2 regions of the Streptomyces changchenzhani genome follow, and region 1 is predicted to be linked to the other one. Evidence: riboswitches for the same ligand, from Rfam matches in the RefSeq annotation. Region 1 holds a riboswitch; the other holds the start of a gene.
The links. A riboswitch is a leader RNA that binds a small molecule or an ion and turns the genes downstream of it on or off. The one in region 1 is predicted to bind cyclic di-AMP.

Region 1 (5,575 bases):
CTGGCCGCACTGATCGACCGCTACGAGCTGCTGCACGACGTACGCGGCCGGGGCCTGATGATCGGCATCGAGTTCGGCCGGCCGACCTCGCTGAAGCTGCGCAGCCGCTGGACGATGCTGCAAGCGGCCCGCAAGGGGCTTTTCGCGCAGATGGTCGTCGTACCCCTGCTCCAGAAGCACCGCATTCTGACCCAGGTCTCCGGCGACCACCTCGAAGTCATCAAGCTCATTCCGCCGTTGACCGTGGGGGAGAAGGAGGTCGACCGGTTCGTCGACGCCTTCACCGCGGTCATGGACGACGCGCACAGCGGCGGCGGCCTGATGTGGGACTTCGGCAGGACACTGGTGAAACAGGCGGTCGCCAACCGGTAGCCGGGGACGGGAAGCCCGCGCTTTTGCCTCAGGGGTAAGAAATTTGCCTCTGAGGCAATGGGTCTGGCTCAATGGACAGCATGACCCCCCGCCTCGAAGACGAGGCGCCCGACGGGCTGCCGTCGGTCGCCCCGCGACTGCGCGACCTGCGCCGGCACAGTGGCCTCACCCTGGAGGCCGCCGCCCGGCGCGCCGGGCTCTCGCCCGCGCACCTGTCCCGCCTGGAGACCGGACACCGCCAGCCGTCGCTGCCGATGCTGCTCACCCTGGCCCGTATTTACGGTACGACGGTCTCCGCGCTGCTCGGCGAGAGTGCGCCCGACCGCGACGCGGTGCTGCGGGCCGGCGAGGCGCAGGCCACGGAGGCCGGCGGGTGGACGTACCACCGGGCGGGCGGCTCCGGGCGCGCCATGCAGGCGCTGCGGGTGCATGTCCCGCACGGCGCACAGGGCGACCTGGTGCGCGTACACCCGGGTGAGGAGTGGCTGTATGTCCTGTCGGGGCAGCTGCGGCTGGCCCTCGGCGAGAGCGTGCATCTGCTGGCTGCCGGGGACAGCGCGCACTTCGACTCGCTGACCCCGCACCGCATCGCCGCCACCCACGCGGACGGGGTCGATCTTCTGTTCGTCCATACGCTGCTGCAGAGCGCCGCCGCCGGGCTCTGCCTACCTCAGGAGATCTGACATGCCGGACGAAACGATCGATGAGAAGGCCATCGACGAGAAGGCCGACGACGAGCAGGCCGGCGAAGAGGCGGGTGTGAGGCCCGCCAAGCGCGGCATCGTCGAGGACAAGTTCCCCAGGGGGCTGATGATCCGGCTCTTCGTGTACGTGGTCGCCGGTCACCTCTTCGCGGCCTTCGTCTATCTGCTCTTCACGCTCGGCGCCGAGCGCTGACCGAGTCGAGCGCCGACCGAAGCGGAGCAGCGAAGCGCTCAGCCCGCGTCGAGCAGCCGCAGCCGCAGCCGCTCGCGCGTCTCGGGGGAGACGCTCAGGCCCTCCGCGAGGTAACGCTCGGTGCCGCCCCAGACCTCCTCGATGGTCTCGAAGGCGGCGTCGAGGTACTCGGCGCGGGCCTCGAAGAGCGGGCTGAGCAGCTCCATGACCTCGGGGGACATCCCGACGGGGGAGTTGTCGCTGCGGCTGACCTTGTAGCGGCGGTGCAGGTCGTTCGACTTGAGGTAGTCGGCCACGATGGCCTCGCGCTCGACACCGACCGCCAGCAGCGACACCGCTATCGAGAGCCCCGCGCGGTCCTTGCCGGCCGCGCAGTGCATCAGGGCCGGGACGCTGTCCTCGGCCAGTGCGTGCAGCACCCGGCTGTGCTCGCCGGTGCGCTCCTTGATGATCTCGCGGTACGTGTCGGACATCCGGCCCGCGGCCTTGCCGTCCGCGAGGATCTCGCGCAGCTCGTCGAGGTCGCCGTCGCGGACCATCTTCCAGAACACGGCGCCGTCGGCCGGGTCGGTCAGTGGCAGGTTCACATTGCGTACGCCCGCCAGCTCGACGTCCGGGCCCTCCAGCTTCTGGTCCGCCTCATTGCGGAAGTCGAAGATCGTGTGGAGGCCGAGTGAGTCGAGGAACACCGCGTCGGCGGCGGTGGCGTGCGCCAGGTGCCCGCTGCGGAAGAGCACACCGTGCCGCACCCGCCGGCCGTCCACGGTCGGCAGGCCACCCACATCACGGAAGTTGCGCACTCCGGCAAGGTCGGGCTCTGTCGACGGGACCTGCGGCAGCTGCTGCGTCACGGTGGCTCCTGAAGTGTCTGCCGTCGGCGTTGCTCGCCGATCTGGGCACCATTCGACGATACGACATGAGTACTTGAGGCAATCGTCGTCTCGGCCGTGCCCGCCCGGGGAAGTGGTGGTGACGGCACTGGTCGGCCGCGACCAGACCCACCTGGAACGGTCCGGCGTCCGGCAGCGGACCCTGGTCGTCGACTGCGCCGGAGTGCGGATCACCGACTTCGGGATCGCGCCGGACGAGCGTGACGCGCTGGTGGAGGAAGGGCGCCGGGCGGCAGGCGAATTCGTACAACGGTGGCGCGCTTCGGGAGGTGTCTAGTACTTCGGGCGAATCGGTCTATTTGTGGGTAACACCCCTTGTGAGTAAGGGGGATTGCGGGCCTGCTGGTGAGCAGGATCATATTCGTGACGGTGTGTGGCGAAGCCGTGAAGCCGAATACCAGGTCGTGGGCGGGGCGTGGAGATCCGTAGTCCACGGAGTGTGACGACAATTCCCCGTGGGACCGCCGCAGGGCGATGACCAGCCATGGCCGATTGTCCCGATCGGCTTGTTCGGGGGCGCCTCGTCGGCTTACGGTCACCGTCAATCCGGGTGGATCGCCGAATCCTGCCACCGCCCGGAAACCCCACAACACTCACGTGTGGCAGGAGCGGGGGACCCAGGTAGTACGCCGGTATCCGGAATTCCGGACCGGCTCGGGGTTAAGTCGCGCATTCGCGTGGCCGGGCATCTCCAGTCCGAACCCGACAGCTCACCTCGTAGGCGCCGGAGAGGAAATTCGCCATGCCCGCAAAGGGTAAGCACCGCCGCCCGAGGTCCAACTCGATCACCCGTGGATTCGTCGCCGCGGGAACGGGCGGAGCCGCACTCGCGCTTCCGTTCATCGCTGCCACCGGTGCCAACGCGGCGGAGAACGCCGCACCGGCAACCGCCCCCGCCGTGGCTCCCGAGAAGGCCGCGCCCGCCGCTGCCGCCTCGCAGATCTCGCAGCAGAAGCAGCAGCCGAAGAAGACCGGTAGCAAGACGTACGCCGTGGTCTCCGGCGACTACCTGTCGAAGATCGCCGAGACGCAGAACGTGCGCGGCGGCTGGCAGAAGCTCTACGAGGACAACCGGTCGACCGTCGGCGACAACCCCGGGCTGATCATGCCGGGCATGAAGCTCAGCATCGGCGCGAAGGCGGCAGGCGCCGCCCCGTCGTCCGCGGCCCAGTCGTCGGCCAAGGCCGCCGCACCCGCAGCGCAGCCGAAGTCGCCCTCCTCGCAGTCCTCCTCCTCCGCGAGCCAGCCCGAGAAGTCCGAGTCGGCGGGCACCGCCTCCACGGCGGCGTCCTCCTCCGGCTTCACCGCGCCGGTCTCCGCGGGCGTCACCACCCCCTACCGCGCCTCCGGCGGCAGCTGGTCCAGCGGCTACCACACGGGCGTCGACTTCTCCGCGTCCAGCGGCACCTCGGTCAAGGCCGTCGGCGCAGGCACCGTCGTCTCCGCGGGCTGGAGCGGCTCGTACGGCAACGAGGTCGTCATCAAGCACAACGACGGCCGCTACTCGCAGTACGCCCACCTGTCCTCGCTGTCCGTCTCGTCCGGCCAGAGCGTCACCGGCGGCACGCAGATCGGTCTCTCCGGCAGCACCGGCAACTCCACAGGACCGCACCTGCACTTCGAGATCAGGACCGGCCCGAGCTACGGTTCCGACATAGACCCGCTGGGCTACCTGCGCGGCCACGGCGTCTCCGTCTGACGCACGTCCCCTCTTCGGGCACCGGGCATCGCCTTCCTTACGCCCCCTTCCGCGCCGCACGCCGGCCCGGAAGGGGGCGTACGTGTTGACCGGGGTCGATCAGGCGTATTCCGGGGTTGACCCAAACTTGACCGGTGTCCTTTCTCACCGGCGTCAACCCCTCCCTACGGTGGCGTAGGTCACTTGGTCCAGTGGAGGATTGGCCGACGTGGGAGACGATGCGAGATCATTCAGGGCAGGGACCGTAGGGTCGTACGCGGCGATCGGGGACAGCTTCACGGAGGGGGTCGGAGACCCCGGACCCGGCGGTGCGTACATCGGCTGGGCGGACCGGCTGGCCGTTCTCCTCGACGATCGTGTCCCCGAGCACACATTCCGCTATGCCAACCTCGCCGTGCGCGGCCGGCTCCTCGATCAGATCGTGGCCGAGCAGGTTCCGCGGGCGATGGAGCTGGCGCCCGACCTGGTGAGTTTCTGCGCGGGCGGCAATGACATCCTCCGGCCCGGGAGCGATCCCGACGACGTGGCCCAGCGCTACGAGCGGGCCGTCGCCGACCTCACCGGCAGGGTCGGCACCGTCCTGGTGACGACCGGCTTCGACACCCGGCACATGCCGGTGCTGCGCCATCTGCGGGGCAAGATCGCGACGTTCACGGCGCATGTACGGTCCATCGCCGACACATACGACTGCCCGGTGCTCGACCTGTGGTCGCTCAAGTCCGTCCAGGACATGCACGCCTGGGACACCGACCGGCTGCACCTGTCCCCGGAAGGCCACACCCGGGTCGCCCTGCGCGCCGGCCAGGTGCTCGGCCTCGACGTACCGGCCGACCCGGACCAGGAGTGGCCGCCGCAGGTGCCGCGCGGCGCGATGGGCGCTCGCCGGGACGACATCCAGTGGGCGCGCGAGCACCTGGTGCCGTGGATCGGCCGACGGTTGCGCGGCGAGTCCTCGGGGGACCACGCCGCGGCGAAGCGGCCCGATCTGCTTCCGCTGTGAACTCCGACCTGACGACCTGACGACCTGACGCCCTGACCCGCTCTCCCGAGCCCGAGCCCGAGCCGGGTCAGGTCCTGGCGGGCAGCAGACCGCTCGGCGTGATCGGGTCGGTGTTGCCCTCGGTCGTACAGGCGTGGGCGCCCGCCAGCGCGCCGAGGCGGGCACACTCGTCGGGGTCGTGCCCGGCCAGCCGCCCGTACAGGAAACCGCAGACGTACGCGTCCCCCGCGCCGTTGGAGTCCACCACGGGACCGGGCACCGGCGTGGCCGGGACCGGCCGCGGGGTGCGGCTGCCGCCCCGCGTCATCAGGTACGAGCCGCCCGCGCCCGCCGTGGCGACCACCGTCTCGGCGCGGCCCTCGCGCAGGATCTCGCGCATCACGTCGGCGATACGCTCACCCGCGCCCGCCGCGCTGAGGAAGACCAGGTCGGAGCGGAGCGCGAACTCCCGGTGGTGGTCGCTGAGTCCGTCCCAGTCGTGCAGATCGGTCGAGACGGGTACGCCGAGCTCCTCGATGTCGTCCAGGAGGTGGCGGGAGAAATCCATGATGGACAGATGCACATGCCGGGCCCGCCGCAGGTGCGGCAGGTAGAAGGAGCGCGGCATCCGCAGATCACCCGGGTCGCGGGCGTCGTAGAACGACATGCGGCGGCCCGTCGAGGCGTCGACCACGTTCACCGCGCGGCGGGTGCCCGCCGGTGAGATCAGCGGCTCGA
Region 2 (5,575 bases), on a different contig from region 1:
CGGTAGACGCGGGCGGCGGTCTGCTCACCGAGCAGCTTGAGCCTGGTCGCGGTGGAGAACCGGTCCCGGTTCTTCCCAGCCATGGCCTCGTCTCCCCTTTACGCAGGCGTACGCACGCCCACGCACGGACGTCCCCGGACACGGTACGGGACCGAGTGCGGGGACGTACGTACGACAGGGCGGTCGGCCCCGGATACTGCCTACTGCCTGCTCTCTACTGCCTACGCGGTGCGGAAGCGCGGGAACGCGCTGCGGCCTGCGTAGACCGCGGCGTCGTCGAGGATCTCCTCGATGCGCAGCAGCTGGTTGTACTTGGCGACACGGTCCGAACGGGCCGGGGCTCCGGTCTTGATCTGGCCGCAGTTCACCGCGACCGCGAGGTCGGCGATGGTGACGTCCTCGGTCTCGCCGGAGCGGTGGCTCATCATGCACTTGAAGCCGCTGCGCTGGGCCAGCTCGACGGCGTCCAGCGTCTCGGTGAGCGAGCCGATCTGGTTGACCTTGACGAGGAGCGCGTTGGCCGAGCCCTCGTCGATGCCGCGCGCGATGCGCTCCGGGTTGGTGACGAAGAGGTCGTCGCCGACGATCTGGACCTTGGAGCCCAGCTTGTCGGTGAGGACCTTCCAGCCCGCCCAGTCGTCCTCGTACAGCGGGTCCTCGATGGAGACCATCGGGTACGCGGCGACGAGCTCCTCGTAGTACTCGGTCATCTCGGCGGCCGAGCGGGACTTGCCCTCGAACTCGTACTTGCCGTCCTTGTAGAACTCGGAGGCGGCGACGTCGAGCGCGAGCGCGATCTGCTCGCCGGGGATGTAACCGGCCTGCGTGATGGCCTCAAGGATGAGGTCGAGCGCGGCGCGGTTGGACTCCAGGTTCGGGGCGAAGCCGCCCTCGTCGCCGAGGCCGGTGGACAGACCCTTGGTCTTCAGCACCTTCTTGAGGGTGTGGTAGACCTCGGCGCCCCAGCGCAGCGCCTCCGAGAAGGACTCCGCGCCGATCGGCGCGATCATGAACTCCTGAATGTCCACGTTGGAGTCAGCGTGCGACCCACCGTTGAGGATGTTCATCATCGGGACGGGCAGCAGGTGCGCGTTCGGACCGCCGAGGTAGCGGAAGAGCGGCAGGTCGGACGCCTCGGAAGCGGCGTGCGCGACGGCGAGCGAGACACCGAGGATGGCGTTCGCGCCGAGCGAGCCCTTGTTCTCGGTGGCGTCCAGGTCGAACATGGCCTGGTCGATCAGGCGCTGCTCGGTGGCGTCGTAGCCGACGAGCTCCGGGCCGATCTGCTCGATGACGGCGAGGACTGCCTTCTCGACGCCCTTGCCGTGGTACCGGTTCGGGTCACCGTCGCGAAGTTCGATGGCCTCGAACGCACCGGTGGAAGCACCGGAAGGAACAGCAGCACGACCGGTGCTGCCGTCGTCGAGGCCGACCTCGACCTCGACCGTGGGATTGCCTCGGGAGTCCAGGATTTCCCGGGCTACGACGACGTCGATGGACGGCACGAGAGCATCTCCTTATGGGGTGTGACGCTAGGGGTGCAGGGTCACTTTGGCCTTGCGACAAGAGCCTAACCGGCCCGGGGGCATCGGCCAGCCGATCGCCCGTTCCCTGGGACAAGAACGCGCACTTGTCAGGGCAAATAATGACGAAACCCCGGCCCGGCGCGTACGGGGGAGAACGCGCCGGGCCGGGGTGGTTCTGTGGGGCGAGCCTCTCAGCCGCTCAGCTGCTCAGCTTCGAGCTCACTTGAGGTGCAGCTGCTGGCCCGGGTAGATGACATCGGCGTCGGTGACGATGTCCTTGTTCAGCTCGAAGACCTTGGCCCAGCCGCCCTTGACCTTCTCGGCCTTGGCGATCTTGCCGAGGGTGTCGCCGGACTTGACCTTGTACTCGCCGTCGCCCTTCTTGATCGGGGCGGCGGCCTTGGTCTCGGCCTTCGGCGCGGTGCGGACCTCGCTGCGCGAGGCGGGCTGCTCGGCCTGGCGCGGGGCGGCCTGCTCCTGCTGCGGCTCGGCCTGCTTCTGCGAGCCGGAGGTGTCGACGTTCGGGTCCACACCGTCGTTGGTGAGGCCACCGGCGCCGGCGCAGGCCCAGGCGCCCGGGCCCTGGATGTCGAGAAGACGCTCGGCAGCGGCGATCTGCTGGCTCTTGGAGGCCTGGGCGGCGCTCGCGGCGTACTGCGTACCGCCCGCGGCGGCCCAGCTGGACGGCGAGAACTGCAGGCCGCCCGAGTAACCGTTGCCGGTGTCGATGGACCAGTTGCCGCCGGACTCGCACTGGGCGACGGCGTCCCACGTCTCGACGGAGGCCGCCGAGGCAGAGGTCGCACCCAGCAGCGGGGCGGCGATGACAGCGCCGCTGACGCCGGCGAGCGCGGCAACGCGGGTGGCCTTGGACGGGCGACGGTGCTTGGCCTTGCTGGAAAACAGCATGTGACATCTCCTCACCGACGCCTACGAGGTGAGCTGTCGGGTTCGGGCCAAGTGAGTGCCCGGCTGCACGTACTGGTGCGCAGCTTTACCCCTAGCCGGTTCCGGTTCGTCTCTCGACGGCCGGGCCCGGCGCTTACCTGGGTCCCCCGCTCCTGCCTACGGCGCTTTACGCGTCGGTTCCCCCCGACCGACGGCAGGATTCGGCGTGACGGTCGACGGGGCCCGCGGTGGCGAGCGGTCCGACCGTAAACACACGACTCCCTGATGTCCAAAGGCGAACATCAGGGAGATACCGCCCTTACCTGCTTCTACGGCAAGGGCATCCGTGCAGGTCAGAGGTGACGCGAGGAGGGCTCCTCGGTGGAACACACCAGTTGGGGCAAAGAGACCCTTGTCTCACCAGCTCCAAACTGGGACATTCAACCGCGAACTACCCCTACTTCGCGGTCAGATCGAGGCTCTGGCCAGGGCGGATGAGGTCCGCGTCGGAGCCGACAACGTTCTCGTTCGCCTCGTAGATCGCCGACCAGCCGCCGGACACGTCGTGCGTGTCGGCGATGGTCCAGAGGCTGTCACCGGACTGGACGACGTACTCGCCGTCCGCGTCACGTACCGATCCGTCACCTCGTGAGGCATGACGGCCTGATTCGCGAGATTCATCCGTATTTCCGGTGGACGCTTCGGCGCTCTTGCCGGGCTCGGCGGCCTTGCCGCCGCGGTGCTTGCCCTGGGTAGCGCCCTCGTCGGCGGTGGGCGTCGCGGACTTCTCCGCGGGCGTACGAGGGGTCTGGGAGGGCGTCTCGGACGCGGGGGGCTCGGTCGGGTCGGCAGGCTTGGCGGAGTCGTCCGCCTCCGGCTTCGCCGATCCTTCCGCCGATCCTTCCGCCGATCCCTCTGTTCCCTCGGACTCGTCGGCCTTGGTCGAGTCGGGCGCCTCGGACGGCGTCGGCGCGGTGGTCGCCCCGTCGCCCGGCGCGGCGTTGTCGCCCTTCGCCAGGCCCGAGATCACCGAGCAGCTGGGCCAGGCCTGCGGACCCTGGTCGGCGAACACCTTCTCCGCGACCTGGATCTGCTGCGAGCGGCTGGCGAGGTCGGCGCGCGGCGCGTACGCCGTACCGCCGAAGTCCTTCCAGGTGTCCTGCGAGAACTGGAGCCCGCCGTAGTACCCGTTGCCGAGGTCGGCGCTCCACATGCCGCCGCTCTCGCATTCGGCGACCCGGTCCCAGGTGGCCGCCTCGGCCGCGCCTGCGCTGGTGGCGCCGAGCAGTGGGATGGCGATGGCGGAGCCGGCGACTCCCACCGCTACAACGAGGGCCGGAGCCTGACGCGGGCGGCGATGCCGGCCGTTCGCGGAGAGCATGCAGTTGCCTTTCGAGTGACGGCTGAGATGACGGTGAACGTAGCCGTACTCGAACGTTTGTTACAAGTCGATGCAGCAGAGATCACGTGAAGGTCTCAACATTGACGTTCCGTCACTCCCGTTTCATCCCGAACTCGACCGGAAGCGTGCGCAGTCCGCGCATGATGAGTCCCCCACGCCACCGCAAATCATCATGATCCACCGCAAGCTGTAGGTCAGGAAGGCGCCGCAGCAGCGTCGCGAGAGCCGTCTGCCCCTCCAGCCGCGCGAGCGGCGCGCCGAGGCAGTAGTGGATGCCGTGCCCGTACCCGAGGTGCTGGTTGTCGGTCCGTGAGAGGTCCAGCGTGTCCGGGTCGCTGAACCGCTCCGGGTCGCGGTCGGCGGCTGCGAGCACGACCAGTACGGGGTCGCCCGCGGCGATGTCCTCGCCGCCCAGCGTCAGCGCCTCGGTGGCGTACCGCCAGGTCGCGAGCTCCACCGGGCCGTCGTAGCGCAGGAGTTCCTCGACGCCGGTGGCAAGGAGCTCCGTATCGCCCTCGGCCAGGGCGCGCTGGAGCCGCTCGCGCTGAACGGGATTGCGCAGCAGCGCGTATACACCGTTGCCAATGAGGTTGACCGTCGTCTCGAAGCCCGCGAAGAGGAGGATGAAGGCCATCGCCGCGACCTCGTTCTCCGTCAGATGCTCACCGTGGTCACTCGCCCGGATCAGACCCGAGATCAGGTCGTCGCCCGGTTCTTCCCTTTTACGGTGGATCAGTTCGGCCAGGTAGTTACGCATCTTCTTCACCGACCGTGCGACGCCGCCGCGCGGGCCGCCACCGTGCCGGATCATCATCCCGGCCCAGTCGCGGAAGTCGTCCTGGTCCTCGCGCGGCACACCGAGCAGGTCGCAGATCGCATAGATGGGGAGCGGGAAGGCGAAGTCGTGGATGAGGTCGGCCTCACCCTTCTCCACGAAGGCGTCGATGAGCTGGTCCGTCAGCTCCTGCACGCGCGGCGCGAACGCGGCCACCGTGCGCGGTGTGAACGCCTTCGCCACCAGCCGCCGCAGCCGGGTGTGGTCCGGCGGGTCGATGTTCAGCAGATGCGTCATCAGGTCGGCCTTGCGCTCTCCGGGGATGCCGGTCTTCCCCTTGGAGTGCGCGGACCCGGTGTGGTTGGCCGGGTTCTTGGAGAGCCGCTGGTCGGCGAGCGCGTGGCGCGCGTCGGCGTACCGCGTCACCAGCCAGGCCTCGACCCCGCTGGGCAGCGTCGTGCGGTGCACGGGGGCGTGCTCGCGCAGCCAGGCGTAGGCGGGGTACGGGTCGGTGGCGAACTCCCAGGTGAAGAGTTCGGGCGCGGACGCGGGGAGGTTCTGCTGGTGCGGCACGCCGTCGACCGTATCGGGCGCGCGACGCAGGTCCGACCCGGGCGCCACTCGGGCCCCGCGGCTGCCCGAACTGGGCGCCATACGGACCCTGCGCGGGCCCGACCCGGGCGCCACCCGGACCCCGCGCCGCCCCGGCCCCGCGTGGGACCGGGGGCGGGTCGAGTCCCTACTCGGCCGCGCGGATCGCGTCCCAGTACGTGCGGGCCGCGGCGCGCAGGGCGGCTTCCGGGTCGGTGCCGGCTGCCTCTGCTCGTACCGCCATGGCCAGCAGCTCGTATCCGATGCCCTCGCCCTTCGGGAGCGCGATGTCCAGGCCCGCCTGGCGTACTCGTGAGGACAGCTTCGCCGCCAGGGCCAGGCCCGGCTGGCCGAGGGGGACGCCGTCGGTGATCGAGTCGCGCTGCTTCTCCT

Region 2: another riboswitch for cyclic di-AMP. It lies ahead of ABCR94_RS34910 (LysM peptidoglycan-binding domain-containing protein); the one in region 1 lies ahead of ABCR94_RS28670 (M23 family metallopeptidase).

What each region holds. Positions count from the first base shown of each region.
Region 1 covers NZ_JBDHNH010000010.1:40,951-46,525, reverse strand. Annotated here, with positions in the region: gene ABCR94_RS28695 (aspartate aminotransferase family protein) at 1-372, shown strand, start outside; gene ABCR94_RS28690 (helix-turn-helix domain-containing protein) at 444-1,055, shown strand; gene ABCR94_RS28685 (DUF6126 family protein) at 1,057-1,269, shown strand; gene ABCR94_RS28680 (tyrosine-protein phosphatase) at 1,308-2,120, opposite strand; gene ABCR94_RS28675 (hypothetical protein) at 2,239-2,436, shown strand; cyclic di-AMP (ydaO/yuaA leader) riboswitch at 2,722-2,898, shown strand; gene ABCR94_RS28670 (M23 family metallopeptidase) at 2,902-3,858, shown strand; gene ABCR94_RS28665 (SGNH/GDSL hydrolase family protein) at 4,067-4,858, shown strand; gene ABCR94_RS28660 (carbohydrate kinase family protein) at 4,926-5,575, opposite strand, start outside.
Region 2 covers NZ_JBDHNH010000016.1:44,317-49,891, reverse strand. Annotated here, with positions in the region: gene ABCR94_RS34920 (FtsB family cell division protein) at 1-83, opposite strand, end outside; gene eno (phosphopyruvate hydratase) at 222-1,505, opposite strand; gene ABCR94_RS34910 (LysM peptidoglycan-binding domain-containing protein) at 1,746-2,435, opposite strand; cyclic di-AMP (ydaO/yuaA leader) riboswitch at 2,439-2,609, opposite strand; gene ABCR94_RS34905 (transglycosylase family protein) at 2,872-3,795, opposite strand; gene ABCR94_RS34900 (cytochrome P450 family protein) at 3,908-5,245, opposite strand; gene ABCR94_RS34895 (nucleoside triphosphate pyrophosphohydrolase) at 5,331-5,575, opposite strand, start outside.